DNA from 2 places in the Dethiobacter alkaliphilus AHT 1 genome. Region 2 is predicted to be linked to the other one. Evidence: a T-box and tRNA genes for the amino acid it is inferred to sense, from the RefSeq annotation. Region 2 holds a T-box; the other holds one or more tRNA genes.
The links. A T-box is a leader RNA that pairs with one kind of tRNA and senses whether it is charged. The one in region 2 lies ahead of tyrS (tyrosine--tRNA ligase), so its partner is inferred to be a tRNA-Tyr.
Positions count from the first base shown of each region.

Region 1 (15,261 bases), on a different contig from region 2:
CCGGCGGCCAGCAGCAAAGGGTTGCCCTGGCCCGGGCCCTGACCCGCAGGCCCGTTGTGGTGCTCTTAGACGAGCCCTTCAGTAACCTGGATGCGGACCTGCGGGTGCAGATGCGTATGGATGTGCGACGCATTATTAAGGAAGCGGGAGCCACCGCAGTGTTTGTTTCCCACGACCAAAAGGATGCACTGGCCATTTCCGACCGGGTGGTGGTGATGAAGGACGGCGAGATTCAGCAGGACGGTACACCCAGGGAAATTTATCAGTTTCCCGAAAATGTCTTTGTGGCCACCTTTGTGGGCCAGACAAACATTATGGAAGGGGTTATCGGTAAAGACGGCCACTCTGTGGATACTCCGCTGGGCAACATCCCCTGCCGCCATACCCACGACCTGACGCCGGGAACTGAGGTGCACATCTCGGTTCGTGCCGAGAGCCTGGAAATGTGTAAAGACGGCCCGCTGGAGGGACGGGTGATGAACACCGTTTATACCGGCAGCACCATTGACTCCTATATTGAAGTACTACTGCCGGACGGTAAAACGTATAATTTATTGGTGCACTTTCATCCAGAAATAAAAATTAAAGCAGGGGACACGGCCCGGTTTAAAGTCCTCCCGGACTTTGTGGCTGTAATCCGGCACTAACAAACATTAACAACAGGTATTCGCGCACCATTGCGCGAATACTTTTTATATAAATTAGTATATATCAATTGATATACCGGGTTCGTGTTAGTAAAGAAAAAAACAAATATCTATGAACAATATGAACAAAAACTTGTCCGATATTTTTATTTAGTTTAATATTAATAGTATAAATTTTGTGACAATTTAGATTTTACCACCGGAGTCCGGTGAGAACAAGAGAAAGGAGGGAGACACCCGGAATTAGCTTAGATAAGCCAGTTAAACTCAAACAAAACTGAGGAGGGGTTTTTTGAAGATGAGAAAAAAATCATTATGGATGTTACTTGTTGTAGCGATGTTGGTTTTTGCAGTGGCATTGGTTGGTTGTGGTGATAATAACAATAATGATAACAATAACAACAATACCGGTGAGCCCGGTGCGGATTATCCCACATCCCTTCGTGACCTGGAAGGCATGAGAGTAGGTAGCGGTCCTGCCGCCGGAACAATCGGAACTTTCGGTCCCCGTTTCTTTGAAGTATTGGGTATCGACGCAAGTATCGAGCATGGTGGTATCGGTGACCTGGTTGAAGCCCAGGCGGACGGCCTGCTTGAAGCTAATGGTTTTGCAGCCGGTATCCCGGTATCTGCTTTCCGTGAGTACGAAGTGACCCAGGGAGCAGATAACGTTGTCTTTATCGGACTGGATGGTGCAGACCGCGATGCCATTCTGGAAGAGTGGCCTTTCTTTGCCAGAGCTGTAATTCCCGCCGACACTTATGATGCGCTGGATGCAGATTTGGAAACTGTTGGCGTTTGGAACGTAGCCATCAGTCATAAGACTCTGGATGCGGACATCGTATACGATATGGTTAAGGCTGTTATGGAAAACAATGATGCAATGCTGGATGCCCACGCAGCAGCTATTGAAACAGTGCCTGAAAACATCGAGCATATGAGTATTATTCCCCTGCATCCAGGTGCGATCCGTTACTTTGAAGAAGAAGGCTTCACCATTCCCGATGAGCTGAGACCTGATGACTCAGACGTAGAATACGTTTCTCCCTCTACTTTGACCATTGGTACTGCCTCAGTTGGCGGCACTTACTACCTGTATGGTCAGGGCTGGGCTAACGTTGCTCAGAGTGCTCTTGGTTTCGGTGTATCAGTAGAACAGACCGACGGTCCGAACCACAACCTGATGAACATTCAAGACGGCGACTTCATGTTGGGTATGACCACCATGGGCCCCGCCTATGAAGCATGGTATGGCCTGGAAGCATGGACCGGTGGCATTGAGCATACTGACGTTCGTTCCCTGTTCCCCATGTACAACACCTATTTCCACTGGATGGCTAATAAGTAAGTTACAATTTCCTTCCCTGCCGCCCAATTGCGGGCGGCAGGAAGGGAAAGGAGGCTTTTGATGACCAAGGACTTCGAGAAAGATCTGGATAATAAACTAGACGAAAAAGCACCAGACACGGAACTTCCCATGGAATTGGCACCGGATACCGAAGCAGAGTCTTCTAATCAGAGGGTAGTTGGAGGGATTGGCGGAAAGCTTCTCTTTTTTTACGCCGCCTTTGTATCTCTGTTTCACATTTATATCCTAAATTTCCGACCCATGGAGCAGCTATTGTTCAGAAACTATCACCTGCTTTTATTGGGTATTCTGGGTTTTGCATTTTTTCCCGGCTGGGCTAAGGCCAAAGCCAAAATCCATTGGTCCGACTATCTGGGGATGGCCGGTCTTATTGCTGTCTCAGCCTATTTAGTTCAAAATTTCGACCGTATTCAGTTTGTCTTTGGAACAGGACGCGTCACAACCATGGATATGTTGATGTCCCTTCTGGGTATTCTCCTGGTTTTTGAGTTGGCACGTCGCACAAGTGGGAATTCGCTGCCTATTCTCGCCTTAATTTTTTTAATTTATCCTTTTGTAGGACAGTATTTGCCGGGTATATTTGAGACGCCGGCGTATTCAACGGAGCGTATCTTAACCTATCTTTACACTACAAATGGTGTTTTTAGCGCTCCTCTGGCCATTTCCTCACGCTATATTGTTTTGTTCATTATCTTTAGTGCGTTCCTGACCGTATCAGGTGTAGGCACTTATTTTGTGGAATTTGCTTTTGCTATCAGTGGTTTTGCCCGTGGCGGTCCGGCTAAAGTTGCCGTTCTGTCCAGTGCCCTGATGGGGATGATGAACGGTACATCCGCCGGAAACGTTGTGGCTACCGGAAGTTTGTCTATTCCACTGATGAAAAAAGTTGGTTATACGTCAACCTTTGCTGCCGCCACCGAGGCTGTGGCCTCCACGGGCGGACAGATTATGCCGCCGATTATGGGAGCCGGTGTGTTTATCATGGCGGAGATCACCGGCATCGCTTATGAACGGATTATGGTGGCCGGTATTTTGCCTGCGCTTCTTTATTTCTTCTCCGCTTATATGATGGTGGATTATGAAGCCATTAAGCTGAAGCTGCATGGTGTGCCCCGTCATCTGCTGCCCAGTATTTCCAAGACGCTTAAAAGGGCATATCTGTTCATTCCTGTAATTGTACTAATCTATTCACTGCTTTCGGGGTACTCCATTATCCGTGCCGGTTTCTGGGGAATTATTTCCAGTTTCCTGGTCAGCCTGATTGCCAAGGAAACCAGAATGGGCCCGAAACAGATCTTTGAAGCATTGGAGAAAGGTGCCCGCGGTTCAGTTCAGCTGATGTCTGTTTGTGCTGCTGCCGGTATTATTATGGGGGTTATCGCTCTCACCGGTATTGGCGCTCGCTTTGCTAACGTATTGCTGGCCATTGCTGATACCAACCTGCTTTTGGCTTTGTTCTTTACCATGGTTGTATGTATCCTGCTGGGGATGGGGATGCCCACCACCGCTGCTTATGCTGTTGCGGCCTCGGTTATGGCTCCCGGCTTGGTTAGCATTACCATTAACCATCCCATGTTTGCCCATATTCCCAGTGATATCATTCGCTTAATGCCGCATATGTTTGTCTTCTACTTTGCCTGTGTGTCGGCGATTACCCCGCCGGTGGCGCTGGCGGCCTACGCCGGGGCGGGTATATCGGGCAGTGATCCCATGCGCACCGGTGTGATGTCATTCAGACTAGGGATTGCCTCCTATATTGTACCCTATATGTTCTTCTTTGCTCCGGAAATCCTGGGGATTGGTGAACCTGCCATGATTGCTCTGCGGACTACCACGGCGCTATTGGGTATTTTGGCCCTATCGTCCATGGTACAGAGCTACTTCTTCGGTCACCTGGTCTTTATCCAGCGAATCCTGCTCCTAGGGGCAGCATTTAGTCTTGTTTCGCCTAACGAGATTTTCGATGCTCTGGGTATCGGCTTGATGGTACTGGTGTTGCTCTCACATAAATTGCCTTTCATTAAAGAAAGGGCACAAGAGGTGGAAGAACAAGCCGCTGAGGGAGCTTAACAGAATACTGTTACTACTAAGCAGCCGTGTTTGATATACATGGCTGCTTTTCTTTTTTTTGCAAAAAACATTGACTTTTGTGTTGTATTTGTTAAAATTTAATTTGATGTCTGTGGACACTTCTAATATAAAGGAGGGTTTTTTGTTTGACTACTCCAACCTGGAAATGGTTCATTGAGTACACCCATCCAACCCAGGCGCACATGCATGGTGTGGAGCAGTTCATTTACAGCGGAAAGACCAAGTACCAGGTGGTTGAGATTATTGATACCGATTTTTACGGCAGATGCCTGGTGTTAGACGGCAAGATTCAATCATCAGAGTACGATGAATATATCTATCACGAAACCTTAATTCATCCGGCCCTCACTCTCCATCCCGAACCTAAAAGCGTGATGATTGTTGGCGGCGGAGAGGGTGCGGTGCTGCGTGAAATCCTCCGCCATCCCAGTGTGGAGAGAATTTTAATGGTGGATATTGACCAGGAAGTGGTGGAGCTCTGTAAAGAGTATCTGCCTGAGTGGAGCCAGGGAGCTTTTAAGAACCCTAAAGTGGAGGTGCGCTTCATGGATGCCCGCAAGTACCTGGAAGATACCGCTGAAACCTTCGATGTTATCTATATGGACTTGCCGGAACCTTTAGATGACGGCCCGGCATATCTTTTGTTTACCCAAGAGTTTTACCAGGTGGTTTCAAAGCGGCTTACAGATAACGGGGTTATTGCCCTGCAGGCCGGTTCGTTTAATCCCCGTCTTCTGGAGTGCCATGCAGCGGTATGCAATACTTTGGCCACAGCCTTTCCCGTTGTTTGCTCCTACGCTTCCTTTATCCCATCATACGATGCGACCTGGGGTTTTGCTGTGGCGGCAAAAAGCCTGAATCCCCTGGCCATCTCTGCAGAAGAGGTGGACAAGCGTCTCAGTGACAGAAAGATCACAGAACTTAAATACTATGACGGTGAAACACACATTTCCATGTTTGCGGTTCCCAAGGATGTGCGGACTGCAAAAAACGAGGAAAAAAGAATTATCGCCGATGACCGGCCGTTAATTACATACTAAACTACGAGGAGTGTTAAAATGGAAAGAACATATGTTATGGTTAAACCCGATGGGGTGCAGCGTAATCTGGCTGGTGAAATCATCAGCCGCTTTGAGAAAAAAGGTTTTCAACTGGTAGGCCTGAAACTGATGCAGATTACACCGGAGTTGGCCGGCAAGCATTATGGTGAGCATGAAGGAAAACCCTTCTATGGTGAGCTCATCGACTTTATCACCTCCGGCCCCGTTGTGGCCATGGTCTGGCAGGGCCAAAACGTTGTTTCTGTAATCCGTAATATGATGGGTAAGACCAATCCTGCCGAAGCGGCACCGGGAACCATCCGTGGCGATTATGCCGTATTTATGGGTAACAACGTGGTACACGGCTCCGACTCCCCCGAAAGTGCGGAGCGTGAGATTAACCTGTTCTTCTCCCCCGAAGAGCTGGTGGATTACAAAAAAGCTACAGACTTTTGGCTGTACGGCAAATAGATAACAAGAAAGGTGCTCTCTTTCGGTTTCCTCAGCGCGCGCCTTTCAGCACTGCTTACCTTAGCAGCTTCGCTATCTGCGAAGCTTATAATTTCCAAGCAGTAAAAAAAAGCGCCGGTCTCCGGCGCTTTTGTGTTATACTGATATTATTCCAGATAAGACGGAGGAAGACAGCAATGAAAAAGCTTGCCTTTTTATCCCTCATTTTAGTACTGTTTGCGGCCGGCTGCAGCCGATCCTTTGATAAAAATGCGGCGGGGTATGTAAGCAGTCCCACATCCATGCAGTTCTTTCTTGAAGATAATTTGTCAGTGACGGTAAAAGACAAAGACAGTATTCAAAATGTGATGGCTGTTTTAAATGAAGTGGAAGTTAACAAGCTGACGGTGGAAGAGTCAAACCAAATTGTTATGCAGGGCCAACTTCTGGAAGCCACCGAAATGCGTTTCCGTGACCGCCAGGGTAAGGTGTTCCGGGCCTATTTGCTCTCAGACGGCTCCCTTTTGGTGATGGAAGGGGACATTAACCAGGGAGGAAAGCAGCGAGATGTCTTTCTCTCCGCTCCCAATCAGCAAGAACTCTACAATGAAATCCAGGCCAGCATCATGACGCAAATGAAAAACTAATTAGCCCGGCAGTTCAGCCTGGCGGCCGATGACCATATCTTTAACCCGTTCTATGTAGATGCGGACGTCTTTGGGGTTGGAAAGGTTCATGAACGTGCCGTCGGACCGGATGATTTTGCTTGTGGCGCCGCCGCCCAGACCGAAGATGTGGTGGCGCTCTTCAATCATGACGATATTATAGACACATTCATATCCCGGTAGGCAAAAGCCGATATTCTCCTGTCCGCCAAGGATGTCCCGTTGGCGGTACAGGTAATACGGCTTATATTTTTTTTCCAGCATCTCTGTGGCCATGCGGTGGATAGCCGCCACTTCAGCATCAGCGGGCAACGTAAATTGCCGACGGTCTTCACTGAAGCGGGAGGCCCGCTTAGGTGAGAAGACATGCAGGGTAATGTTTTCCGGAGCAAGGGCCATGATTTGCTCCATGCTTTCTCTTACCATCAGGGCATCCTCGCCGGGAAGCCCCACAATTAAATCCATATTCAGCACCGGGATTTTTGCCTGTTTAACCTTTCTTGCAGCCCGGTCCACATCCTCTGCACTGTGGCAGCGGCCAATTAACTCCAGAGTTTTACCATGCATGGTCTGCGGATTAACGCTAACCCGGCTCACCTGATGGTGGCTTAAAACCGCCAAGTGTTCATCGGTCAGGGTGTCGGCTCTGCCGGCCTCCACCGTGAATTCCCGCAAGACGCCGGGAAATGCTTCCCGCAGCGCCGACAATACCCGCTTTAAATCCGTAGGGGAGAGAGCGGTAGGTGTGCCGCCGCCTACATAAACAGTGTAGGGATTCAATTTATACTTAGCCGCCATTTTGGCGGTTTCTTCAATTTCCCACAACAGGGTGTCCACAAATTGGCCCCGCAGTTTTCCCAGTTCTTTTAAAGAGTGGGAGGGAAAGGAGCAGTACAAGCAGCGTGTCGGACAAAATGGAATGCCCACATAAACGCTAAACAAACCGGGGCGGGAGCTTTCTGACAGGATGGGCCGCTCCACCTCCGCCACCCGCCACAACAGGTCGAACTTTTCTTTGCTGATTCCATGCTTGCTGTGCATATATTCAAATGCGGCTTCATAGTCAAAGCCTTTATCAAGCAGAGTATGTAGTTGTTTTGCGGGCCTGACACCTACCATGCGGCCCCAGGGTTTATTGGTCACAGAAAACACCTCGCCTGTATTATACATCAAGTTTGCAAAAACCCAATATAGGAAGCAGTTACTTTATTATGGTATAATGAAGAAAAAATCTGACAGGGAGTGGTGGCCATGACTAAGGACAAACCTTCCAAGCCAGATAACAGAATTAAAGAACAACCGGTGACATACGATGATTATGCCCGTCTGCCCGATGACGGCATCCGTTACGAAATAAATAACGGGCGGCTGGAAGCTATGACGCCGGGGCCCAATGCGGTGCATCAGTTTGTTGTGCAGCAAATAGAGCATCGCATGCTTCAAAAATGTGCCAGTGATTTTATTGTAATTTCGTCTCCCATTGATGTTATCCTGTCCGAGACAGAGGTAAGACAGCCAGATATTGTGATGATTCGCCGCGACAGGCTGTCCATAATCACCAAACGGGGTATTGAAGGTCCGCCTGATTTGGTGGTGGAAGTGTTATCACCGTTTTCTGCCAAGCGTGATAGGCAGCAAAAGTTGCATGCTTATGCAAAGTATGCAATTCCGGAGTACTGGATAGTAGATGTAAATAATGAGTTGCTGGAGCTATATGTACTGACAAAAGAACAGTATACGTTACAGGAAGTTTATTTTGAAGATGAACCTGTTGTGTCTAAACAAATTCCCTGCATCTCGTTTACCATGCAGGAGATAATAGAGAGCATTCCTGAACTGCCCAATTTCTGATTGGGTTGTTTTTTTGCCTGTTTGTTGGAGAAGATAAGAAAAGCTCGCGTTATAATTTCAACCAGTATAAGAAAAGCAAAAAACCGAGGTTATTAACCTCGGTTTAATTGACATGGTGCGAGAGGGGGGATTTGAACCCCCACACGCGTAATGCGCACTAGATCCTGAATCTAGCGTGTCTGCCGTTCCACCACTCTCGCATAAGTGGTGAGCCATGATGGGCTCGAACCATCGACACCCTGATTAAAAGTCAGGTGCTCTACCAACTGAGCTAATGGCTCCGATAAAAGAAAGGTGGCTTGGCCACCTGATTTGGTAAGTGGCTGGGGCGGCAGGACTCGAACCTACGCATGCGGGAGTCAAAGTCCCGTGCCTTACCGACTTGGCTACGCCCCAGTATAGTGGTGGAGAGGACAGGATTCGAACCTGTGAAGTCTGAGACAACAGATTTACAGTCTGCCCCCTTTGGCCAACTTGGGTACCTCTCCACAAAAAGTATTGAATTTGGAGCCGGCGATGGGACTCGAACCCGCAACCTACTGATTACAAGTCAGTTGCTCTGCCAATTGAGCTACGCCGGCATCGCCGTCAGCGACAATACATAGTCTAACATATTTTTTGGGGCAAGTCAACACTTCGACAAGCGAATTTTGATATGTATGTTTTTCCTGTAAATTGTGAAATCCTAGGGAAGTAGACTGGCTTAAGGAGGCATTTAATATTTATGAAGGAAAGTGAATTCACCAAGATTATTGCAGACCTGGAGCGTGTGGAGAAAGAACTGAAAACTGTGGGCAACAATAAGGAAAAACGCCAGATGTGCTACGACAGGTTGCTGGAGTTGCGCAAACGTATGGACCGTTATGTGGAGTACTGGCTGTTGTTTGAAGAAAAGATTAACGACCTGCAGGAACGCTATGATTTCTTTTTACCCGATGAATTGCCGGAATCGTTTCTGCATGCCTTTGACAATATCATGCCCTCAAAAGAGGATTATGAAGAAAAACTTACTTCAGAAGAAATTGGCAGAGAAAAGAGGGGAGTTAAACCATTGCTGTTACAGGCAGATAATGAAGCGTGCATACGCTCGTTCCGTCGTGGCCTGGGCTTTTTGGAGTTGGCCATGATGGACGAAGCAATTAAGGAATTTAGGGCGGTTATCAGTCAGGAACCTGATTTGATGCTTCCGCACCTGTGCCTGGGTGTGGCCTATGCGGAACGGGGGATGGGAGATGAGGCTATGCGGGAGCTTCGCCTGGTGCAGGCCCTTACCGATGATCCCCAAACCGGCGCCATTATCCATAATGCCATGGGCAATATCTATGCCGACCGGGAAGAGTATCAACTGGCGCTGGAAGAGTTTAAAAAAGTTGTGGAGTTGGATCCGGAATTCAGCGTAGCCTATTTTAACCTGGGTGCGGTTTATTATAATTTAAAACAATACCAAAACAGTGTGGCTGCCTTTGAGGCGGTAAAGGATAAATTCCCCCGGGACTGGGAGCTCTATTTCTACCTGGGCAAAGCTTTTAAAAAGCTGGGCAATGAGGAGCAGGCGCTGGTCAATCTGCTCAAATCTTCACACTTGGCTCATCAGGAACCCTTTGTGGCTTTTGAGCTGGGACTGCTTTATGATAAATTGGGTGAAACCCGCAAAGCGCTGGAGTGTTACTACCGCGCCCGACGTCTCTACCAGGAACTGGAAGGCAGGGAAATGCCGGTAGATAATTAATTCATATCCACTGCAGGAAAATTAAGCCGGATTGCAGAAAGTGTAATTTTGGGATAACACTTCTGCCAATGCAAAGTGTTTAATTTGCTGCAGTACAAAAGGAGGCGCTACATTCATTGAGTACTATCCGTAATCAAAGCCTGGCTCCCGAGGGGAAATTGAAAATCAACTGGGTAAAAGAGCATATGCCGGTGCTAAATGAGCTGGCCAGAGAATTTCGTGAGACAAAACCCTTTGCCGGACTGCGGGTGGCTATCTGCCTGCATTTGGAAGCCAAGACTGCTTATATGGCTAAAGTGGTGCAGGAAAGCGGTGCACAGGTAACCATTACCGGCAGTAACCCTTTGTCTACTCAGGATGATGTGGCAGCGGCCCTGGTGGAAGACGGCCTCACCGTTCATTCCTGGTACAATGCTACAGATGAGGAGTATGAAGATCACTTACATAAAACCATGCAGAGTGAGCCGCATCTGATTATTGATGACGGCGGTGACCTGGTGGCCATGCTCCACTCCCAGTATCCTCAGATGATTGAGAATGTGCGGGGCGGTGCCGAGGAGACCACCACCGGGCTGATTCGCCTGAGGGCCATGGCGGCTGACGGTGAACTAAAGATTCCCATGATGGCTGTAAACGATGCCTTCTGTAAATATCTCTTTGATAACCGCTATGGTACCGGCCAGTCTGTCTGGGACGGCATTATGCGGGCCACCAACCTGGTGGTGGCGGGCAAAACTGTGGTGGTAATCGGCTATGGCTGGTGCGGAAAAGGTGTAGCCATGCGTGCCCGCGGCCTGGGTGCACGGGTAATTGTCTGTGAGGTGGATCCGGTTAAAGCGGTGGAAGCCATTATGGACGGCAATTCAGTGATGCCCATGCTGGATGCGGCGGCGGAAGGAGACATTTTTGTCACCGTAACAGGCTGTCGTGATGCCATCACCAAGGAGCATTATGAAAATATGAAGGACGGCGCCATTTTGTGCAATGCCGGCCATTTTGATCTGGAAATCGATAAGCGCCCCTTGGAAGAGTTGGCCGAAAACAAGCGGCTGGCGCGCAAAAATGTGGAAGCTTATGAGTTTAACGGTAAAACCATTTATCTCATCGCCGAAGGCCGCCTGGTAAACCTGGCGGCGGCGGATGGCCACCCGGCGGAAATTATGGATATGAGTTTTGCTCTTCAGGTGGAAGCGCTGCATTACTTAAACAGTAATCACGGCAAGCTGCCCAACGATGTGCTGACCCTGCCGCAGGCGGTGGATGATAAAGTGGCCCGGCGCAAACTGGCGGCCATGGGTGTTTCCATCGATACCTTGTCTAAAGCGCAGGAATGCTATCTGACCAGCTGGAAGGCCGAATAGGGGGTAGAATGATGAGTATTGAACTGGCAATTATCGGCGGCACCGGAGTCTATGACCCCAAGCTGCTGGAAGATGTACAGACGTTGGAAATAGATACCCGCTACGGCAGGGCACTGTTGACCCAGGGTAAATATCAAGGCAGGGAAGTTGTCTTTTTGGCCCGCCACGGCACAAAGCACGGTACTCCGCCCCATAATGTTAATTACCGGGCCAATATTGCTGCGTTGGTGAAGCTGGGCGTCAAACGGGTGGTGGCCACCGCTGCGGTGGGCTCCCTGAATGAAAAAATGCCTCCCGGTGCCATGATTCTTTTAGGTCAGTTTCTGGACTTTACCAAGGCGCGGGAAGCAACATTCTTTGACGGCGGCGAAGCCGGCGTGGTACATACAGATTTTACAGCTCCATACTGCCCGCAGTTAAACGGCAATCTGCTGGCCGCTGCAAATCAGGCAGGACTGGAACTTTTGCAGGACGGAGTATATGTCTGTACCGAAGGCCCCCGGTTCGAATCGGCGGCGGAGATTCGCATGTATCAGAAACTGGGCGGAGATTTGGTGGGAATGACCAATGTGCCGGAAGTGGTGCTGGCCCGGGAAGCGGGCCTCTGTTACAGCACCGTTGCTTTATCCACCAACTTTGGTGCAGGGATTTCACCTACCGTCCTTACTCATGAGGAAGTTCTGGAAGTGATGGCAGAGAATGTGGAAAAAGTAAGGCGCCTTCTGATGGAGTTAATACCTAACCTGGCTGACCACAGAGATTGTGATTGTGAGAAGCTGGGCAGTGAAATTCTGCTATAGGAGAAATTATGGACCCAATACGTTTTGAATACGGCGTTGTTTTTTTGTTGGATCAGCGGCTGCTGCCGGTGGAAGTTAAATATATGGAATGTAAAAGCTGGCAGGAAGTGGCTGCCGGCATCAGGGATATGGTGGTACGCGGCGCTCCGGCCATTGGAGCCTCCGCGGCTTTTGGCATGGCGCTGGCGGCTAAACAGTGGTCCTCGGTGGACAGTGAGCGCTTTTTTGCCGGACTGGAAGAAGCGGCCAAAGGGTTGAAGGCCACCCGTCCCACCGCTGTAAATCTGGCCTGGGCGGTGGAGAGAATGCTTAATGTGGCCAGGACGCAAAGGGGAGTGGCGCCCCGGGAAATCGCAGACATTCTCGATGCGGAAGCCAGGCGGATTGCCCAAGAAGATATTGCCGTTAACAAAAAAATAGGGGATTTCGGCGCCGGGCTGATTAATGATAAAGCCCGCATTCTCACCCACTGTAATGCGGGAGCACTGGCTACGGTGGGCTATGGTACCGCCCTGGGAGTTATCCGCAGAGCCGTGGCCCACGGCAAAGAGGTGCACGTATTTGCCGATGAAACCCGCCCCTATCTGCAGGGCGCCCGTTTAACGGCCTGGGAGCTGCACCGCGATGAAATTCCCGTTACCGTCATCGCCGACAATATGGCAGGTTTCTTAATGAAGCAGGGAAAGATCGACGTTGTCATCGTGGGAGCGGACCGAATTGCGGCCAATGGTGATGTGGCTAATAAAATCGGTACCTACTCGGTGGCGGTTTTGGCCGCCGCCCATAATATTCCCTTTTACGTGGCGGCGCCGTACTCCACCTTTGACCTTGCCATAAAAAGCGGTGAGCAGATTCCCATTGAAGAACGATGTGAAACGGAAATTACCCACTTCGCCGGCAGGCGCATTGCGCCGGAGGGCATCGGCTGCTATAACCCGTCCTTTGATGTTACACCAGCTAATTTGATTACAGCCATTATTACCGAGTTTGGTGTTATTGAAAAGCCCGATGAAGAACGGGTCAGGCAGTTTTTTGCGGAGGCCGGTCATGAAGCTTAGAGGGGAAATGCTGGCCACAATCCAACAGATGTGCCGCGATAATCTGGTGCTGGGTACCTGGGGTAATGTCTCGGTTCGAGACGGCGAGAATCATTTCCTCATTACTCCCAGCGGCATGGAGTATAGTCAGCTTACAGCAGAAGATCTGGTCCGCATGGATTTTGGCGGTAGCGCCGACGGTCGCTGGAAACCCTCTTCTGAATGGCGCCTGCATGCTGCCCTTTTTCAGGGCAGAGAAGATATCGGCGCCATTGTTCATACTCACAGTGTCCATGCCACCGCCTTTGCCGTGGCCCGCATGCCTGTCCCGGCGGTGGTGGAAGATCTGGTGCAGGTTGCCGGAGGTAGCGTGGATGTGGCCGCCTATACCATGCCGGGCACAGAAGAGTTGGCCCAAAACGCTCTGCAGGCTTTGGGCAGCAAAAGTGCCGTGCTTTTGGCAAGCCATGGGCTGGTGGGCGTGGCTCGCACCCTGCCGGAGGCACTGAAGGTCTGCCAGATTGTGGAGAAGACGGCACAGGCGGCACTACTGGCCCGCCTGCTGGGTCCGGTTCATGAACTAAGCGATGAAGATATTTCCGCCATGCGCAGTTTTTATCTCACATCGTACGGACCGGAAAAACGGGAGGAGGAAATAGAATGAAAACATTAATACGCGGGGCCACCGTTGTTACCGCCAACGAACAGGATACCATCATACCCGATGCGGATGTGGTGGTTGATAATAATATTATTTCGTACGTGGGCCCAAAAAAAGAATGGGTAGAAGATTTTGCTAAAGTTATCAATGGCCGCGGCAAGTTGGTTGCCCCCGGTTTTGTCAATGCCCACGGCCACGCCGCCATGTCGCTATTGCGTTCCCTGGCCGACGATGTGCCGCTGATGTACTGGCTGGAAAAAAGAATCTGGCCGGTGGAAGCAAAACTAAAGAGGGAAGACGTTTATTGGGGAACCATGCTGGCCATTTTGGAGATGATTAAAGGCGGCACCACCACCTTTACCGATATGTACTTCTTTATGGACCAGGTGGCTGAAGCCACAGAAGAAACGGGTATCCGTGCAGTGCTGGCCAGAGGACTGGTGGGTATCGGCCATATGTCGGAGCAGGGTCTGGAAGAAAGCCAACAGTTTGTGGAGAACTGGCAGGGAGGAGCCGACGGGCGAATCTCCACCATGCTTGGCCCCCATGCCCCTTATACCTGTCCTCCGGATTACTTAAAAAGGGTGCTGGCTCTGCAGGAGAAACTGGATGTTCCCGTTCAGATTCACTTATGCGAAACCCGGGACGAGGTGGACCGTATCCAAAAAGAGCATGGCGTCACACCGGTGGAATTGGTAAGAGACACCGGCCTGTTTCAGGCACCTGTAATAGCAGCCCATTGTGTGCATCTCACCGTTGATGATATTGATATTTTACGGGAGTTTGATGTGCGCGTGGCCCACAACCCAGGCAGCAATCTGAAGCTGGGCAGCGGCATTTCTCCGGTGCCGGATTTGCTTAAGCGCGGTATTACCGTGGGTCTGGGCACCGATGGAGCGGCCAGTAACAACAACCTGGACATGATGGAGGAAATGCGCCTGGCGGCGCTTCTGCATAAGGGCAGCCGCATGGATCCCACCGCCATTACCGCCCGACAAGCTTTGGCCATGGGGACAAGGGAGAGCGCACAGGCCCTGTTTTTAGAAGATGTGGGGACCATTGAAGCAGGCATGAAGGCAGATCTGATAATGATGGACCTGCAAAAACCCCATCTGACTCCCCAACATGATTTGGTGGCCCATCTGGTATATGCGGCTCAACCGTCGGATATAACATTGGTGATGGTAAACGGCCGGATTCTTATGGAGGACGGTAACCTAACCACCATGGATGAAGAAAAAATTCTTTTCCAGGCTCAGCAGCGGGCTCTGCATTTAGTTGAGGAAAAAGAGGACGATTAATAGTAAAAGCCTGGCTTCTGCCAGGCTTTATATCATCGGTTTTAGTTTTCGTTGGTTTCAGCACGCATCCGCTGCAGCACTTCGGTGATCTGGTCAAAGAAGGTGGAAATAGGCTCACCGCGCTGGATGCCGGCGGAGATCTCCTCCAGCTGGCGGATAATATCCGGATCGGCGGAAACATAGGCATTAACAATGCCGGGCTCCCGATCTTCAATGGTACTGGATACCTCCTGCTTTATTTCCACTTCGCGGCCTTCTG
Region 1 is NZ_ACJM01000010.1:29,805-45,065, reverse strand. It holds gene DEALDRAFT_RS10170 (ABC transporter ATP-binding protein) at 1-647, shown strand, start outside; gene DEALDRAFT_RS16100 (TAXI family TRAP transporter solute-binding subunit) at 946-1,995, shown strand; gene DEALDRAFT_RS10160 (TRAP transporter permease) at 2,056-4,086, shown strand; gene speE (polyamine aminopropyltransferase) at 4,233-5,147, shown strand; gene ndk (nucleoside-diphosphate kinase) at 5,166-5,618, shown strand; gene DEALDRAFT_RS10145 (hypothetical protein) at 5,795-6,244, shown strand; gene hemZ (coproporphyrinogen dehydrogenase HemZ) at 6,245-7,432, opposite strand; gene DEALDRAFT_RS10135 (Uma2 family endonuclease) at 7,514-8,113, shown strand; tRNA gene DEALDRAFT_RS10130 (tRNA-Leu) at 8,227-8,313, opposite strand; tRNA gene DEALDRAFT_RS10125 (tRNA-Lys) at 8,319-8,394, opposite strand; tRNA gene DEALDRAFT_RS10120 (tRNA-Gln) at 8,434-8,509, opposite strand; tRNA gene DEALDRAFT_RS10115 (tRNA-Tyr) at 8,516-8,601, opposite strand; tRNA gene DEALDRAFT_RS10110 (tRNA-Thr) at 8,619-8,694, opposite strand; gene DEALDRAFT_RS16095 (tetratricopeptide repeat protein) at 8,838-9,842, shown strand; gene DEALDRAFT_RS10100 (adenosylhomocysteinase) at 9,959-11,203, shown strand; gene mtnP (S-methyl-5'-thioadenosine phosphorylase) at 11,215-12,003, shown strand; gene mtnA (S-methyl-5-thioribose-1-phosphate isomerase) at 12,012-13,061, shown strand; gene DEALDRAFT_RS10085 (class II aldolase/adducin family protein) at 13,051-13,704, shown strand; gene DEALDRAFT_RS10080 (amidohydrolase) at 13,701-15,002, shown strand; gene DEALDRAFT_RS10075 (YhcN/YlaJ family sporulation lipoprotein) at 15,044-15,261, opposite strand, start outside.
Region 1: it has a tRNA-Tyr gene. The T-box ahead of tyrS (tyrosine--tRNA ligase) is inferred to sense a tRNA for this amino acid. The anticodon was not compared.

Region 2 (15,261 bases):
ATTAGGCTGGCGTCTATAGCAGCATCATGTATTTTTTTCTTTAAATTGCTAAGTTGATCCGGAAAAATTTCCAGTAGGATTTCTGCCAATTCGCCTGTGGAACCATCGTAGATGGAGTCTTTTGCAAAGATCTCTTTTTTGGCTATTAAGTCCAGCAGTTCCCACTGACCGTTGATGTTTTTTTGCACATACCCTCTTATTTCCAGAGGTGAATAATTCCAATTTACCGGCAAGGGGTCCTTAACAAGCATACATTTCTTGTCTCTTACTAGTTTTTTTAGTGATTTATACAGCTTCTCCCCCACAACTACCTGCCTGAAATTGCCGAGCTTTATTTCATATTGCTCACTGTCCTCATTGCTATTAACTTTTTTTATTACGATTGCGCGACATTTTTTCTTTGCCCGCTGGGGTAGTACATAGAAGCGGTCATGCTTTTTGGAAAACGTCTTTAATGAAGTAGCGGTAAGCATAATGTAGGGCAGCAGAAAATCATTTGTTTGCGTAATTCCGCTAATCATATCAAATAAGACGTTTTGATAAAACTTATTGATGGGATTTATAACTTTAATGTGTTTGGCCATTCGCAACTTGCGCATCTTGGAGACGCTGGAGGTCTTAGAGTGAAGAACAAAATTAAAAATTAGCGGTGGAATTTGACTGTTAACCACCTCTTCTTTGCTCCCGTCAAGTAAAACTGCGTTATCTATTTTGCTTTTATCTAAATCAATGTCGTTAACAGTAAATAACACCATTCTCTTCTTGTACTTCCTGGCAACCTCTTGCATAATCTGCTTCATTGCAATAAACCAATGGTGCCTGCTTGCATGCACTATAAGACCGATATCAACTGTTTTTAACTCATGAGCTTCTACAGTTGGTTTTTCCGTCTTTAAATCCGTACATGGTTCGTCTTTGCTCTCAGTTTTCAGAAGCTCAATTACCGCAGTCAAATCTTGCTGAAGTTTTCGTTGCAGCTCATTATTTTGCTCGTCAAAGACCCGGAAAATATTTTTAAGTTCCTCATTCAAATTTATCGCCCCGTCGATAAAATTCTAAGCCCTGTTTTAGAGTATGATGCAGAGATAAACTCTGTGCGGAAAAGAAAAGGACCTCTTTTGCAAGGCCTTCAATTTTCAGTGGATTTGATGGTCATAATTTGCCTTCGATATGATTGGTCCATTTTATCAAGAGACATTTTTAATAATACAACCGTATTCTCATCTGTTATTGATAATAATTTTTCCTGCAGTTCCTCCGCTGATAAGACGTTAAACACATTTGCCTGTGCAATCCCTGCCTGAATTGCTGCATCTCCAATATCTTGGGCATCTTTGCCAATGGTAATCAAACAGCTAATTCCAAGCTCTTTCATTCTTGCTCCCAGCTTTACGTGTTCCTCATGTTGCTTTGCACCTAAACGTTGCAGCTTGCCAAAAACTGCTACAGACTTCTTATTCTCAGCAATTTTTTGAAGCACTTTTAATGCGGCATAAGCAGAAGATGGATTTGAGTTCCAGGTATCATCAATGATGGTGGCACGATTTAGCCCGCGCTCCACGCTAACGTGTCTCTCCATTTGTTTGAAACTTCCTATCCGTTCAATACAACTTGACAGGTCCATACCCGTTAGATGAGCGGCGGCAATGGCGGCGGCAGCATTATAGACACATTGCTCACCCAGACCCGGCACATAAACTCTCTTTGAACTATGGCCCTTAACGTGTAGCTGAAACACCATTTTTTCTGCTGCATACTCTATTTGCGAGATACGGTAAGCACATTCACTTTTCTGTCCAAAATAGTATACCTGCCCTTTAAAGGGATGTAGATCAATCTTTTTTATATTTTCATCATCGCTATTTAGCAGTAACTGGCCTTTATAATCTAGTGCCTCAAGCATTTCACCCTTAGCGCCAATATACCGTTCAAGTGTTTTGCAAGTTTCTAAATGGGCAGTACCAATGTTTGTAATCATTCCAATGCTTGGTTTAAAAACGGCGCCACTTTTTCTGATGTTTCCCGGATAAGAAACACCCATTTCAAACACAGCAACGTCTGTATCCTCATTAATCCCCAGCAAGTATTTTAAATTTAGCACAATGCCATTCATACTTTTATAAGTGCATTGCACATTTTGCTCTCCTCGTAAAATATGGGCAAGCATTTCTTTAGTGGTGGTTTTCCCGGCAGTGCCGGTGATCCCAACTACAGGAATAGTAAATAATCCACGGTAATAAGAGGTAAAGCTAGCTAAAGCATTAACGCTATTGTCTACTGTTATCAAGGTAACATTATCATTTAATTGATCAAGATCAATCTTTTTATCCGTTACAATTGCTACTCTTTTTTTATATCTATTAAAGTTCTGGTCGATGGTAAGTCCTTTTTTGGTATGAAAAAATAAGGTGCCGTTTCTTAACCCCGGTGAAGATGTTTTAACGTCAATTATCTCAAACTCTGAGGAACCGGCGATAACTTCACCATCTATTACAGCAAGAATTTCCTTTAAGGGTAATGCCTTCAATTTAATCCTCCTTAGCTAATAAATACTTTCCATAGAGAATTGGTGTTTCAAAAGCTGCTCTCCATGCCTCATATAACTGAGCATCTTTAAACGAAAGGCGTAAGCCCCTGCCATTACATTCGATTAACTTCAGATTCCCATCTTTGGTTACACCCAGATCGATACCTAAATCAGCCAGCCCAGGATACTCATTTTCCAGCGCCTTTGCCGCTTGGAAACAAAACATTTCAATCTCTTGGAGCAGCTTTGCCTCATTAAACTTATTCTCCAGGAGAACGTCAAGCGAATATGCTTTTCCGCCCTTTGCTATATTGGTGACAAAATTGGTGTCATGAGCAAGTTTCCCCACCACTCCGGTGACTTGCCATTGTGCTGTGCCGTTTTTCTGATACGCAACACGCAAGTTATAAACACAACCTTTATATTTTGCTAAAGGAATAAACTCCTGCACAGCATAACTTCTACCCGAGATATTCTTTAGCAGTACCTGAGGAAATTCTGCGCTGAAAGAAGACTGCTTCCACTCTTTTTCCCGATTACTATAGTGAGTTAGCAGAAATTCTTCTCCTGTTCTTTCTAGCTTCATTAACCCATGCCCAAGGCTTCCTCCATTTGGCTTAAGGATAATAAGTTTATATTTTTCCAGCATGGCGTTGATGGTTTCCTTTGTTGCCCTGTACGTTTCAGGAAGGTAGGGGCGCAGCTGAGGATCCTGCCAGAGCAAATTATGAATCTCTAGCTTTAGGAAGCGGTTCCAGGGATTATAAAGTATTTTTCCGTCTGCCAATAGTGCATCAACTTTTGCTTTGGACTTCTTTGAAAAATATAACCCCCGATTATGAATTACTTTTGGTACAGGAATTATGGTCTTACGGTAACTGCCTGCATCGTTTTTTACATAAGCTTGAACCTGGCCTTTTGTTAGGTCAATATCACTTAACTGAAAGAAAGAAAGAGCAATGTTGTGTTTCTTGGCAGCGTCCTCATAAAAAGCTATATTTTCATAACCCGTTCTGCCAAATGGAATCCCCCAATAAACTAATTTATCAACTAAAACCCCCAAATTCTCTTCTCTGTGCATCATTAGCTGTCATCGCTCCTACCTTTTTCTTCAACCCTTTTTACTTCTGCCAATAAAAACCGGGCATAATTAATAGGTGTAGTAAATACATCCTTCCATTCATTGGCGATTAGCTTACCATTTTTCAGTGCCAAGGTGCCATAATCAGAAACGTGGTTAACTTCGATTAGGTAAGGAATGCCATCTTTAGATAGTCCGATATCAAAACCGAAGTCCGCCATATCTTTTTTATATAAACTAATATGGTTGGCTAGCTTTAAAGCTAAATCACAAATATCCATTTTTACTTTCTCCAAATTAAAAACGGGGTGATCCGCTAATATATATTCAATAGTTGTGGTGGTGCCGCCTTGACCAACATTGGTTAAAAATTGCCCGTCCGTTGCCACCTTCACTATAATTGCCGATACCTGCCACTCTCCCAGGTGGTTTCTTTGTGTTGACACCCTCATGTCGAACGGATTGCCTGAAAATGTTGCCAGGTCAATTGTTTGCTGCACCAAATATCGCCTATTTTTTATTTTTGTCAACAAGGTTGTCGGCAGTTCATCCTCAAAGAAAGTCTGTTTCCAAAGACCTTTTTTTCTTTCCTTTGATTTTTCATACAAACACCAAATGTCACCCTGCATTTTTTCTAACTTCATAATCCCTCTTCCAACTTCCCCGTTATCTGGTTTGATCATAAGGCTATTAAATTGACTCATCATTTCATTAATTGTTCTCGGTGAAGCTATTTTCGTTTCCGGTTGGTGTTTATTAAGCTCTTCATTGTCCCTGACCATTTTATAAATTTTATATTTATTATTATTTCTATAAGAGTTGAAGACTCTTATACCCTCGTTCATTAAAGATTCAATCAGTGGATTAATACTACTTCGGTGTCCCGTACGCTTATAAATAACCCACGGTTTAGCAACCTCCCATAACACATAGCTATTCTCCCTTTTTACATACGCCATAAAGGGCTCTTTAGTGCTTTTAAGGTCCTTGAAACGAAAATAGCATATAGATAAGTCATTCATTCTGGCGGCCTTTTCGTAAAATGATAAAATCGCTTTTAATTTTGGGCCAGGTTTAGAGAGATGATTATATTGATTAACAGGTAAGACGATGCCAATAAGATTTTCCTTGTCCATAGAGTTGCTCGCCTCCCCTGGCAGATTAAACAGTATTTGCTACCACACTCCCACCATATGTTTTTCAATATCTTTTTGTGCTTGTCTTGCTATAACACCCCGTACACACACAGCAATCCATATGTATTTAAAATCAAACACCTCGCGGCTTAGCACCTGTAGAAATTTTGAGTTAAGTGTCCACTTGAGTTTGCTGTATGCCCGGGACTACAGTCTACTTTAGCTTATATAACTTGACTAATGTTCTTTTGGGACTTTAGGTGCCCCAGACACAAAAAGTAGCGTTTCCTTTATGGAGAACGCTACTTTGAACTACTTATCATATTTCAGGTCTTTTTTCTTAAACATATTGGCTTTCAGGGCTTTATTGGTACCATGTTTATGTATACTTTTTAATTGTGCCTGCTGAGACTGGACCTCCCTGGGTTGTGGGCTGCCTTGGGGCCGATGAAGGCTTTTTTGCGTTTCTGGTTCACGATATTCGTACCCCGGTTCATCCGGCCTGCGCTTCATGTTATACACCTCCTAGTGTAAAGACGTTGAAGTCAGATGCTATTAATAATGTATCCATAATAATTTACATTATAAACAGTCAGGCCCCCCTACTTATTTTGTAGGGGGGCCTAATCCTTTACTTTATCCAAGCCTTGTGGTATGTTTTCTTACCTTTACGAATTTTTATACCGTTTTTTAATTGTTCTGCAGTTATATTAGTATCTATGCTTTCAACCTTCTCATCTTCAACAAATACGCCTCCCTGTTGAACCAACCGCCTTGCTTCACTTTTCGAAGGCGTCAGGCCGCATGCCAGCAGCAAGTCCAAGATACCGATAGCACCATCGGTTAACTGCTCTGTGGTAATTTCAGTAGTAGGCATATTAGAATCATCGGTGCCCCCTGCAAATAGTGCATGAGATGCGCTCTTTGCTTTTTTTGCCTCCTCTTCCCCATGAATCAGCTTAGTCAGTTCATAGGCCAGGATTTCCTTGGCTTCGTTTAGCTGGCTGCCTTCCCACTTATCCATGGCTTCAATTTCTTCAAGCGGCAGGAAAGTGAGCATACGGATGCATTTTAGGACATCAGCGTCGGCAACATTGCGCCAATACTGGAAGAACTCAAAGGGCGGCGTTTTATTGGGATCAAGCCAAACTGCACCCTTTGCAGTCTTGCCCATTTTATTTCCTTCGGAAGTCATTAACAGTGTAATTGTCATAGCATAAGCATCTTCGCCTAACTTGCGGCGAATCAGTTCCGTGCCGCCCAGCATATTAGACCACTGGTCATCGCCGCCAAACTGCATATTGCATCCGTATTTCTGATACAGGTAGAAGAAGTCGTAAGACTGCATGATCATATAATTGAACTCTAAAAAGGACAGGCCTTTTTCCATTCTCTGCTTATAACACTCTGCACGCAGCATATTGTTTACAGAAAAGTGAGGCCCTACTTCCCGCAGCATATCAATGTAGTTTAACTCCAAAAGCCAGTCGGCATTGTTTACCATGATGGCCTTGTCGTCACCGAATTCGATGAACTTTTCCATCTGTTTTTTAAAACACTCACTATTATGCTGGATTATTTCCGGAGTCATCATATTACGCAGGTCGGTACGGCCGGAAGGATCTCCGATATAGGCAGTTCCACCGCCTAACAGAACTATAGGCTTGTTGCCTGCCATCTGCAAACGTTTCATCAGGCTAAGAGCCATAAAGTGTCCAACATGTAATGAATCCGCAGTTGGATCAAAACCAATGTAGAATATTGCTTGTCCACTGTTGACCAGTTCCTTAATTTCTTCTTCGTCGGTAACCTGGGCTATCAGGCCACGGGCTATCAGCTCGTCATAGATTTTCATAATTACAACTCCTTTAATTTGAATAACAAATAAATATGCCCTCTGCTCCAATTGGAACAGAGGGCAAAAGATTGCGGTACCACCTCTGAAACGGGAATTCCTCACGGAATCCCCCTCAGCGAGTGTAAAAACACTCACACGCTGTTTCGGGCGTACCCGGCAAGCCCTACTATCAATTCAGGCAGCAGCTCCAGGATGTATTCAAATCAGCACATCTGCAGCCTCTCACCATCCGGCTGCTCTCTGAAAAGATGTATCCGACCTTACTTTTTCCCTTCATAGCTTTTACACAATTCAATTTTATTATATTCTAGACCATTAAACAGAAAAAGTAAAGTCACATGTCTATTGGCCGCTTGCCTGAAGTTCTTCCAAAAATGCCAGAAGGATTCTGTTTAGTTCTTCTGGGTTATCCTGATTGGCTATGTGGTGCGCATCCTTTATCACGGTGAGTTGGCTGTTGGGGTTGTTTTCATGCATTTTTTGCATGTTATTTTTTACAAAAGGCGCTTCATGGTCACCGTGGAGAAGAAGCATGGGCTCTTTTGCAGGCTCCGGAAGACCTTTAATCATATCCCTTAGCAGTTCACGGGTAATATGAGACATCACCTTTTTTCCTGTTCTTGCAGCGGTCTGTTCCATATAAGCCCTGGTTTCCGGCTTTAATGCGCGGTGGCTGGCAAATGTTTTAAAGACCGACTTCTTGGGATAGAGGCTGATGAAAAGTGCGATCAGGGGATTGAATAATTGTAAAAGCGGTGTATAACCGGGGTACAGTGACCACCCTCCGATATGGACGGTGGCTTCTACTCTTTCAGGATGCCTGTAGGCCACCTTCTGGGTAACGAAACTACCCAGGGACTGGCCAACCAGAATAGCTTTATCTGTTCCCGTGTGGTCCAATAACTCCACAATAAAATCGGCAGCAGTGTCGGTGAAAGATGACTTGTAGTCCATAGAAGAGGATAACCCGTGAGAGGGCATATCCCAGATTAATACCCGGTACCGGTCTTTAAGTGCATCAGCCTGCGGGAAGAATGTCTTGTGATCCATACATATGCCATGAGAAAAGACTAAGACCGGTGCATTGTTTTCTTCGCCGTGCAACTCGTAATATACTCTTCCCCTGTCATTTTCGTAATACATGAGCGTCCCTCTCTTCATTAAATCATTAATAACCTACTACACAGTATCCAGTACAGTGACATACCAGATTGACCTGCAGGCGCTTTTATATTACATTCCAGAAATAGAAGATCCACGACAAAGCTGCCGAAAACAATGCGAAGAAAGTATAGTGAATTCTTCCGGCAAGCTTCCAGTTACCCTTAATCCATGCAATTACCGCAAATGTTAATACTGCTAATGTCACAAAAACCATGGCATACGGCACTATTAAGTCTATCAATGAAGTAAGTGTAGAAGGCGGAGTAAATGCCGCTGCCGGCAAGCCGTACACGGGATCCGGTTCACTCCCGGCCAGAAAACCGCCTACAAAGATCAGGGTGAGCAAGCCTTGAAAAACTGCTGTTCTTTTCGCCAATATAGAACCATTTTGCAGTTCTAAGCCTTGAACATTCTTTTTGCGTATTTTAACAACCAGCCCCTTAATTCCCCAATAAAACAGGCTGCCGATAATAAACAATGCAGAAGAAAGAAGCATTAAGAGAGTTAGCCCGCTGGTCTCATACCAAGAAGCCCTGGAGTAGCTCATGGGACCATCGGTCATCAGCATTGATTTGCCCAGACTATCTGTTCCAAAAACTATGCTACTGAAGGCTCCGCCATGATCGTTGCTTCTACCTTCACGCAAATTTTGATAAACTCCCGGCTCTACTTCTACAAAGCGGCTTGTTTCCCCAAGATGGCTGACTAATAAATAGCCCTCGTCGTCAGCTTCAACCTGAACTACCCCTATCATTAAACTCAAAAGCGCATCCATGGTGGTAAATGATCGTCTATTTTGATAATACTCGCCCACAAATTCCAAAGACCTGGTTTCCATACCTGCGGCAGGTTCAGGGGCAACCACTTCTTCTGAGGGAAAATAGCGGTCCATAAAACCCTGGAATATTTCCATGTTTACAAGAAAATTTCCACCACTTTGAGAGATAAAGAAGCCTACATCCTCTTCAGGCACCAAAAACAGTCCTGTATCATAAAGCAAAGTTCCTCCGGGATGGTGAAATGTTTCTCTGTTATTAAAGGTGGACTTAATAAATCCATGGGCCATACCATCCAAACGCGGATGATGGGTATATTGCTCAGCAAACATGTTGTGCACAGTTTCCTCTTTTAAGATACTGGCTTCATCAAGCTGCCCTCCCTGAAGATAAGCCAACATAAACTTCGCCATATCTTCGGCGCTGCTGCTCATACTGCCTGCCGGCTCGGAGACAAATTCAAACTTGGCTTCCACAAACTCCCCATCCACATAGCGATAGGGTTTTGACATATTATCAGCTAAACTCTCCGGTATTGGCTGACGAAAGGTACTGTATTCCATACCCAGCGGCTGATAAATATTTTCCTCCACATACTGTACAAAGGGAACTCCTGACACGGCCTCCACAATATAGCCTGCCAGGGAAACTCCGTAATTTGAGTACGCACTAACCTCACCCGGTGCAAAAACCCTGACAGGCCTATGTTCACGCACGTACTGCTCAAGAGGAATTAAACTATCCTCAGAAAGGGAGAAAACCTCCATCATATAATCTTCAAAGCCTGGTGTATGTGACATTAGGTGCCTGATGGTAATGGGTTCAGCCTCAGTGCCACCCTGTTTGTATTCAATGACATTAGGAATCTCAAAGTCTAAATACTGGTTAACATCGGTATCTAAGTCCAGTTTCCCTTGCTCCACCAGCTGCATTATCGCTGTCCAGGTAAACAACTTCGCGGTAGACCCGATTCTAAAAAGAGATTTTTTCGGATCTACAGGTTTTCTGTTTTCATAATCTGCATACCCGTAGCCCTTAGCTAAAAGGATTTCGCCGTTATAGACAACTGAAACTGTTAAGTTTGGAATATTAAATTCATCCATTTGCTGACCTATAATTGTGTCCAAAAACGCTTCTACCTCTGCGGCATCCAGGCCTACGGCCGAAGCTGAGGCCGCTTTCACACTTACACCGGGAAGCAACAGAATACTCACAATCAAAGCATAGCATAACATTCTTTTTAATTTATTCATTTATTCCACTCCCTCACTTTCAATTTTAATTATAGGCTGGGGTACTGAACAAAAACAAAACCATTTCTAAACATTTACATCTAAAAAATCCCTCCTACGCTATGGTAAGAGGGATATGTGCAGACGTCTGTTTTGTTAAATCATGGCAAATTGTACAAATAAACCTCTCAACCATTAAGAAAAATAAGGCATGTCAAAGCTTTGTTTATATGCATCATTTGCTTTTAACTGTTGATCCCAGAAAAAGTTTATTATTTTCTTGCCAACTAAGTTAAAAAGAATTCCCATGCCTTTTCCATACCGTATTGGTCTGGCCAAACGGTCAATGTCAGTTGAGTTAAAACTCCCTTCATGCACTACGTTCTCGATGGCCTTTACCAATGGTGCAATCATTTGATCCTGGGCCTGAACCGGCCTCATGCGCAAGCTTTCCACCCCGCCTTTAATGGCTGTACCAAGATAAGCCCTTCCCAGCCTGAGAGCCAATTGCTCAAAGTATGCTTCAAGATAGTGCGATTGACTGCTTTCAGGAAAACCAGACTGGACAAAAAAGCTTATGCTCCCTTCAGAGGCTGGCAGTTTCTCCATAAACCCCATTACATGTGAAGGCATTGCGTGGACATAGAGGGGCATAAAAAACATTACATCTTTCTCTCTTTGAAAAGACTCTGCCCACTCCTCCCATTTTCCACTTTCCTTTAAATCACGTACCTCTACCCTGTCCCCAAGGGCTTCAACCACTTTTTTCAGAATAAGTGCAGAATTGCCACCACCTCTTCTGGGGGAACCGTTATAGATCACCAGTTTTTCTGCCGGTTTAGATGAAGCAAAGGGCACACTTTGCCTTTTTGCTTTTCTTTCTTCCAACGTACGCAGCTTAAGACTGCCTTCTTTTACAATGCGGTACGCTTTAGCTTTAAAATGGTAGGCTGTACGATACAAATAATCCTCAATAACCTGTTCCTCTTTTTTAGTTAATCCGTCAGTATCAAACAGAAATACCATGTCAGGATAGCTCTTGTATCTGGCCACATGATGGCATTCTCCGCCTACCATTTCTATGTAGGGATGGTAGTGGGGAATAGTCCTGTCAAAAAAAGCTTTGGCTTTGTGGTTGATAAATCCCTGAGCTGTATCCATCAGTAAAATTACAGTATCACTGTTTACATAGCGTGGATATGATTTAACCATTTCATCTTTCATCGCACATCTGCCCGGGGTCTTTAGCCAACAACTCCAACAGCCAATACATGCCGTTATTGACTCCCCAACTAATTTGACAACCTGCAAAGGTTCATTATAAAGTCCTTGGATAGCATGGTAAATTTCATCATCTTGTTTATCTCTTAAATCAAACACTGTTTTCATTTCTATCTCCCTTTCAGGGATTTTCGCAGGCACTATCTTTATGTTTAGATATACACTGTGCCTGCCTATCCCCATTAATTTCAGATGATTGGCTATACCTAATATAACCTAACATTCTGAACAAAGACTGAACATTCACCCATGATGTGTGTTAAGTTGCGAAATATCAGTTTTCTTGCCTGATATTTCTTGTGAGCTTAACGCTGTAGTGCTATAATCTTAGGCAATAAGTAACTTTTAGGAGGACAAGATGAAACAGGACATGATCGTTATTTTGGATCTGGGAAGCCGGGAAAATACAGCCATAGCCAGATTAGTAAGAGAGCTTGGCGTTTATAGTGAAATCCACCCCCATGATATTACTGTAGACGAACTTTCGCAGCTGTCAAATGTTAAAGGCATTATCATAAACGGGGGCAACAATAATCTGATTGACGGTGTAAGAATTGATGTCAGCGCAGATCTTTATAAAGCGGGCTATCCCGTCATGGCGGTCGAACATGAAGCGGCAACGTGTGAGAACAAAAGAGAACGCTGGCCTGAAACGGAAGCAGAAATAAAAGAAGTGTTAAAAGAGTTCGTCTTTAATACCTGCCAGGCCACTCCAAATTGGAACATGAAAAATTTCGTTGAAGACCAGGTTGAACTGGTAAGAAAGCAGGTAGGAGACAAAAAGGTCTTACTTGCCTTATCCGGTGGAGTGGACAGTTCAGTGGTTGCGGCACTACTCATTAAAGCCATTGGAAAGCAATTGGTGTGCGTCCATGTTAATCACGGCCTGATGCGCAAGAATGAATCGGAAGCCGTGGTTGAAGTTTTCAAGAATCAACTTGATGCCAACCTTATCTACGTTGATGCCAGCGAACGTTTCCTCAATAAACTGGCAAACGTATCTGATCCCGAGGAAAAAAGAAAAGTTATCGGTACTGAATTTATCCGGGTGTTTGAAGAAGAGGCAAGGAAACTGGAAGGCATAGATTTTCTTGCTCAGGGCACCATTTATCCCGATATCGTAGAAAGCGGCACAAAGACCGCCAGCGTTGTAAAATCACATCATAACGTAGGTGGCCTGCCTGAAGATCTGCAGTTTTCATTGGTAGAGCCCCTTTACCATCTCTTTAAGGATGAGGTACGAGCCTGCGGTATCGAACTGGGCCTGCCGGAAGATATGGTTTACAGGCAGCCATTTCCCGGGCCCGGGCTTGGGGTACGCTGCCTCGGTGCCATCACCAAAGACCGCCTGGAAGCAGTAAGAGAATCCGATGCAATCTTACAGGAAGAGTTTGCAAAGGCCGGCTTGGATAAAAAGGTCTGGCAATACTTTACCGTTGTGCCCGACTTTAAGTCTGTTGGAGTAAAAAATCATACCCGCTCCTTTGAATACCCTGTTATTCTTAGAGCCGTAAACACCATCGATGCCATGACAGCCAGCATTGAACAGGTAGACTGGCCTGTCCTCTTGAAAATTACCGACCGAATTCTAAATGAAGTCCCCCACGTAAACCGTGTCTGCTATGACTTAAGTCCAAAGCCCTGTGCCACCATTGAGTGGGAGTAAACAAAAGAAGTTTCTACCACATAAATAGATTACAGAAGCAGCCTTCATCCCGTGGTTTAAATCACAGGATGAAGGCTGCTTCTTTCCATACATTTTTTCTTTTCATATAATGATAGATTATTTTGCTCTTTGACCCAAGACACGGTTTTAGCCGTGTGGAGTGTCAATTAATATTATGCTCCATTCGGCCAATCGGCTCGTATAACTCCACATGTCCTCCAATCGATTCACCTATCTGGCCTTCGATTAATATTTGCACCTGATCTATGCTTGAGAACTCTGTCAGTGTGTTAACGATAGAAGCAATAGTCAACAATTCACCGAGGCTACCTCCCGGGTGGTTATCCCGCAATTCACTGGAAAAGTCCACATAGCAAATACCATCTTCAATACGAATGCCAAGCAACCTCGTTTCCTGGGGGACAGAACGGCCAAGATACTCAGATTGGGGCCCGGCAATCAGCTCATTCATAGCTCTTCTGGCAACTCCTAAGTCAGTCATTGTCACAACACGTCTCTCAAGGCGAACACCACTGCCATCTGGGAGGAAAAAATACAGATTCAGGCTATACTCAAACGGTTCCCGATTCGGTTCGGGATTTGGGTCGGTAGCTGGAATAAAGATATAGTAACCCGCGGTAAAGGGGTCGTCACCAAAATCCATCAAGCGTTCAAAGGACTGGATCCCAGCGCCTTCTTTTATTACCCGCTCTTCCCAGTATTGGCTGTTTTGCTCCTCGTGGCGCACTGTATATACCTTTATCCCATCTTCAATATTTACTCCTGTAATCATTCCTGTAATTGCCGCTTCATTGCCCTCCTTATCCGTTACCTGCTCCTGCCAGGATGTCCCGGCTGCCAACGGTGTTTTTATCAGTGTCAGCCGGTCAAACTTGGAATCCAGCATGGCTTCTTCCGTTTTGACCTGCACCATACTGTCCTCATCCACAATATATGAAATTAAAAGAGAAAATTCCAGTTGTGATTCACCGTCGGAAGCGTCATATACTTCTCCGGAGATATGGTATTTACGCTGGCCCTCCATCTCTGTTACAGAATCCAGGCTCATTGTATGTCCGTATTCTGCAAAACCACTGTAGTGCCATTCAAAACCTTCTTGTTGCGGCAATAAACCCGCCAACTCTTCAGAAACGGCAGGCGGCGGTGGTATATCATTGTCACCGATTGGCTCCGGGTCAGGATCCGGGCCATTAACTCTGCAGCCTGAAAGCACAGCAAAGAGCAGCGCCAATGTAATAAAAACGGAGATTCTTTTTGTTACCTTATTCATAATCATTCCTCCAGTTTCTAGTCCCATTTAATAATAAAGCAAAACCCAATGGCCATAATCGATCCCACCTGTCCGGCCCGCCATTTGTACCGTTAAATAATGACAAACATATCCCCACCTTATTTTATGAGTAAAAAGCGCCTACGGTGCGGACCCGTAACAAGCGAGATTCTCCCATTAATATCAAAAGCATCATGCCTCAAGAAAAAATTAAAGTACCTGAAAAAAAATAGCTGCTGCAACGAACTTATCGTTGCAACAGCCATTTTTAGTTCAATGCGGTCACTTCCCGATCATTGCATCTGCGTTAGGTTTTCACCCTTAATTAATAATGCTTCAAATTGGCTCACCAATTGTTATTGCTTGAGTATAAACTTAGTAATTGTCGATACAATAAGTATACAAAAAGAACGGAGAGGTTTGAAAGAATTGGACAGTAAAGAACTAATACACAAACTCAATTGGTTTTATAGTCTCGAACTCAATCAGGTTGATTTATATATGGCTCAAAGCAATCAAATAGATGACATATATATCCGCAAAGCCCTAGAACGTGCATCCTATGTAGAGCAACAACATGTTGATAATATAACTGAAATAATCAAAGAACTAGGTAGCAAACCTACTGCCTTAGGTGATGTAATATCCCCTGTTCTAGGAAAAATTGGCGGGAATTTAACCTCGTTAACCGGTCTTGTGCCTATGTTAAAGGCCAATATTCTTATAGAAAGAAAAGCAATGAGTGACTATAAGAATTTGCTTTTAAAAGTTAGTGACCAAGAAATTTTTAATATTCTTTGGTCAAATTTAATTGATGAAGATTTCCATACATCATGGTTCTCAAGCAAGGTTCAAGAATTAGAGGGTAAGTCCTTACATTAACCAATTATATGAGTTCCCCCATCCTTTGTGAGAAATTCCTTTAAGCAATTAACCATGGGCTTAATATAGTCGCTACTAGAATGGTCGTAAGAATTTAGAATAGCTTTACTGGTCCCATCTTCTATGTCTGATTTATTATTTTTAAGCTCCAGGAATTTACTATAAACTTTCATTATTGTTTTATCAGACAGACTCATTTTTTCATAATTCATCCCACTTTGAAAATAAAAGAAAGGAATATCGATTAGCTCATTTTCTGAAAAATTATCTGCTTGTATCGTAGAAATAATCATCATCAGTCACAAAATCAGGATGTCTGATCATGATTTTGTAAACGAGCTGACTTTTATCAAATGTATCTGCTGTT
Region 2 is NZ_ACJM01000001.1:135,514-150,774, reverse strand. It holds gene DEALDRAFT_RS00745 (YheC/YheD family protein) at 1-1,031, opposite strand, end outside; gene DEALDRAFT_RS00740 (Mur ligase family protein) at 1,130-2,527, opposite strand; gene DEALDRAFT_RS00735 (YheC/YheD family endospore coat-associated protein) at 2,529-3,611, opposite strand; gene DEALDRAFT_RS00730 (YheC/YheD family protein) at 3,611-4,744, opposite strand; gene DEALDRAFT_RS00725 (hypothetical protein) at 5,057-5,257, opposite strand; gene tyrS (tyrosine--tRNA ligase) at 5,376-6,599, opposite strand; T-box leader at 6,656-6,888, opposite strand; gene DEALDRAFT_RS00715 (alpha/beta fold hydrolase) at 6,945-7,745, opposite strand; gene DEALDRAFT_RS00710 (serine hydrolase domain-containing protein) at 7,831-9,795, opposite strand; gene DEALDRAFT_RS00705 (hypothetical protein) at 9,970-11,163, opposite strand; gene guaA (glutamine-hydrolyzing GMP synthase) at 11,414-12,721, shown strand; gene DEALDRAFT_RS15715 (GerMN domain-containing protein) at 12,885-14,012, opposite strand; gene DEALDRAFT_RS00690 (ferritin-like domain-containing protein) at 14,442-14,894, shown strand; partial or broken gene DEALDRAFT_RS17595 (GyrI-like domain-containing protein) at 15,186-15,261, opposite strand, start outside.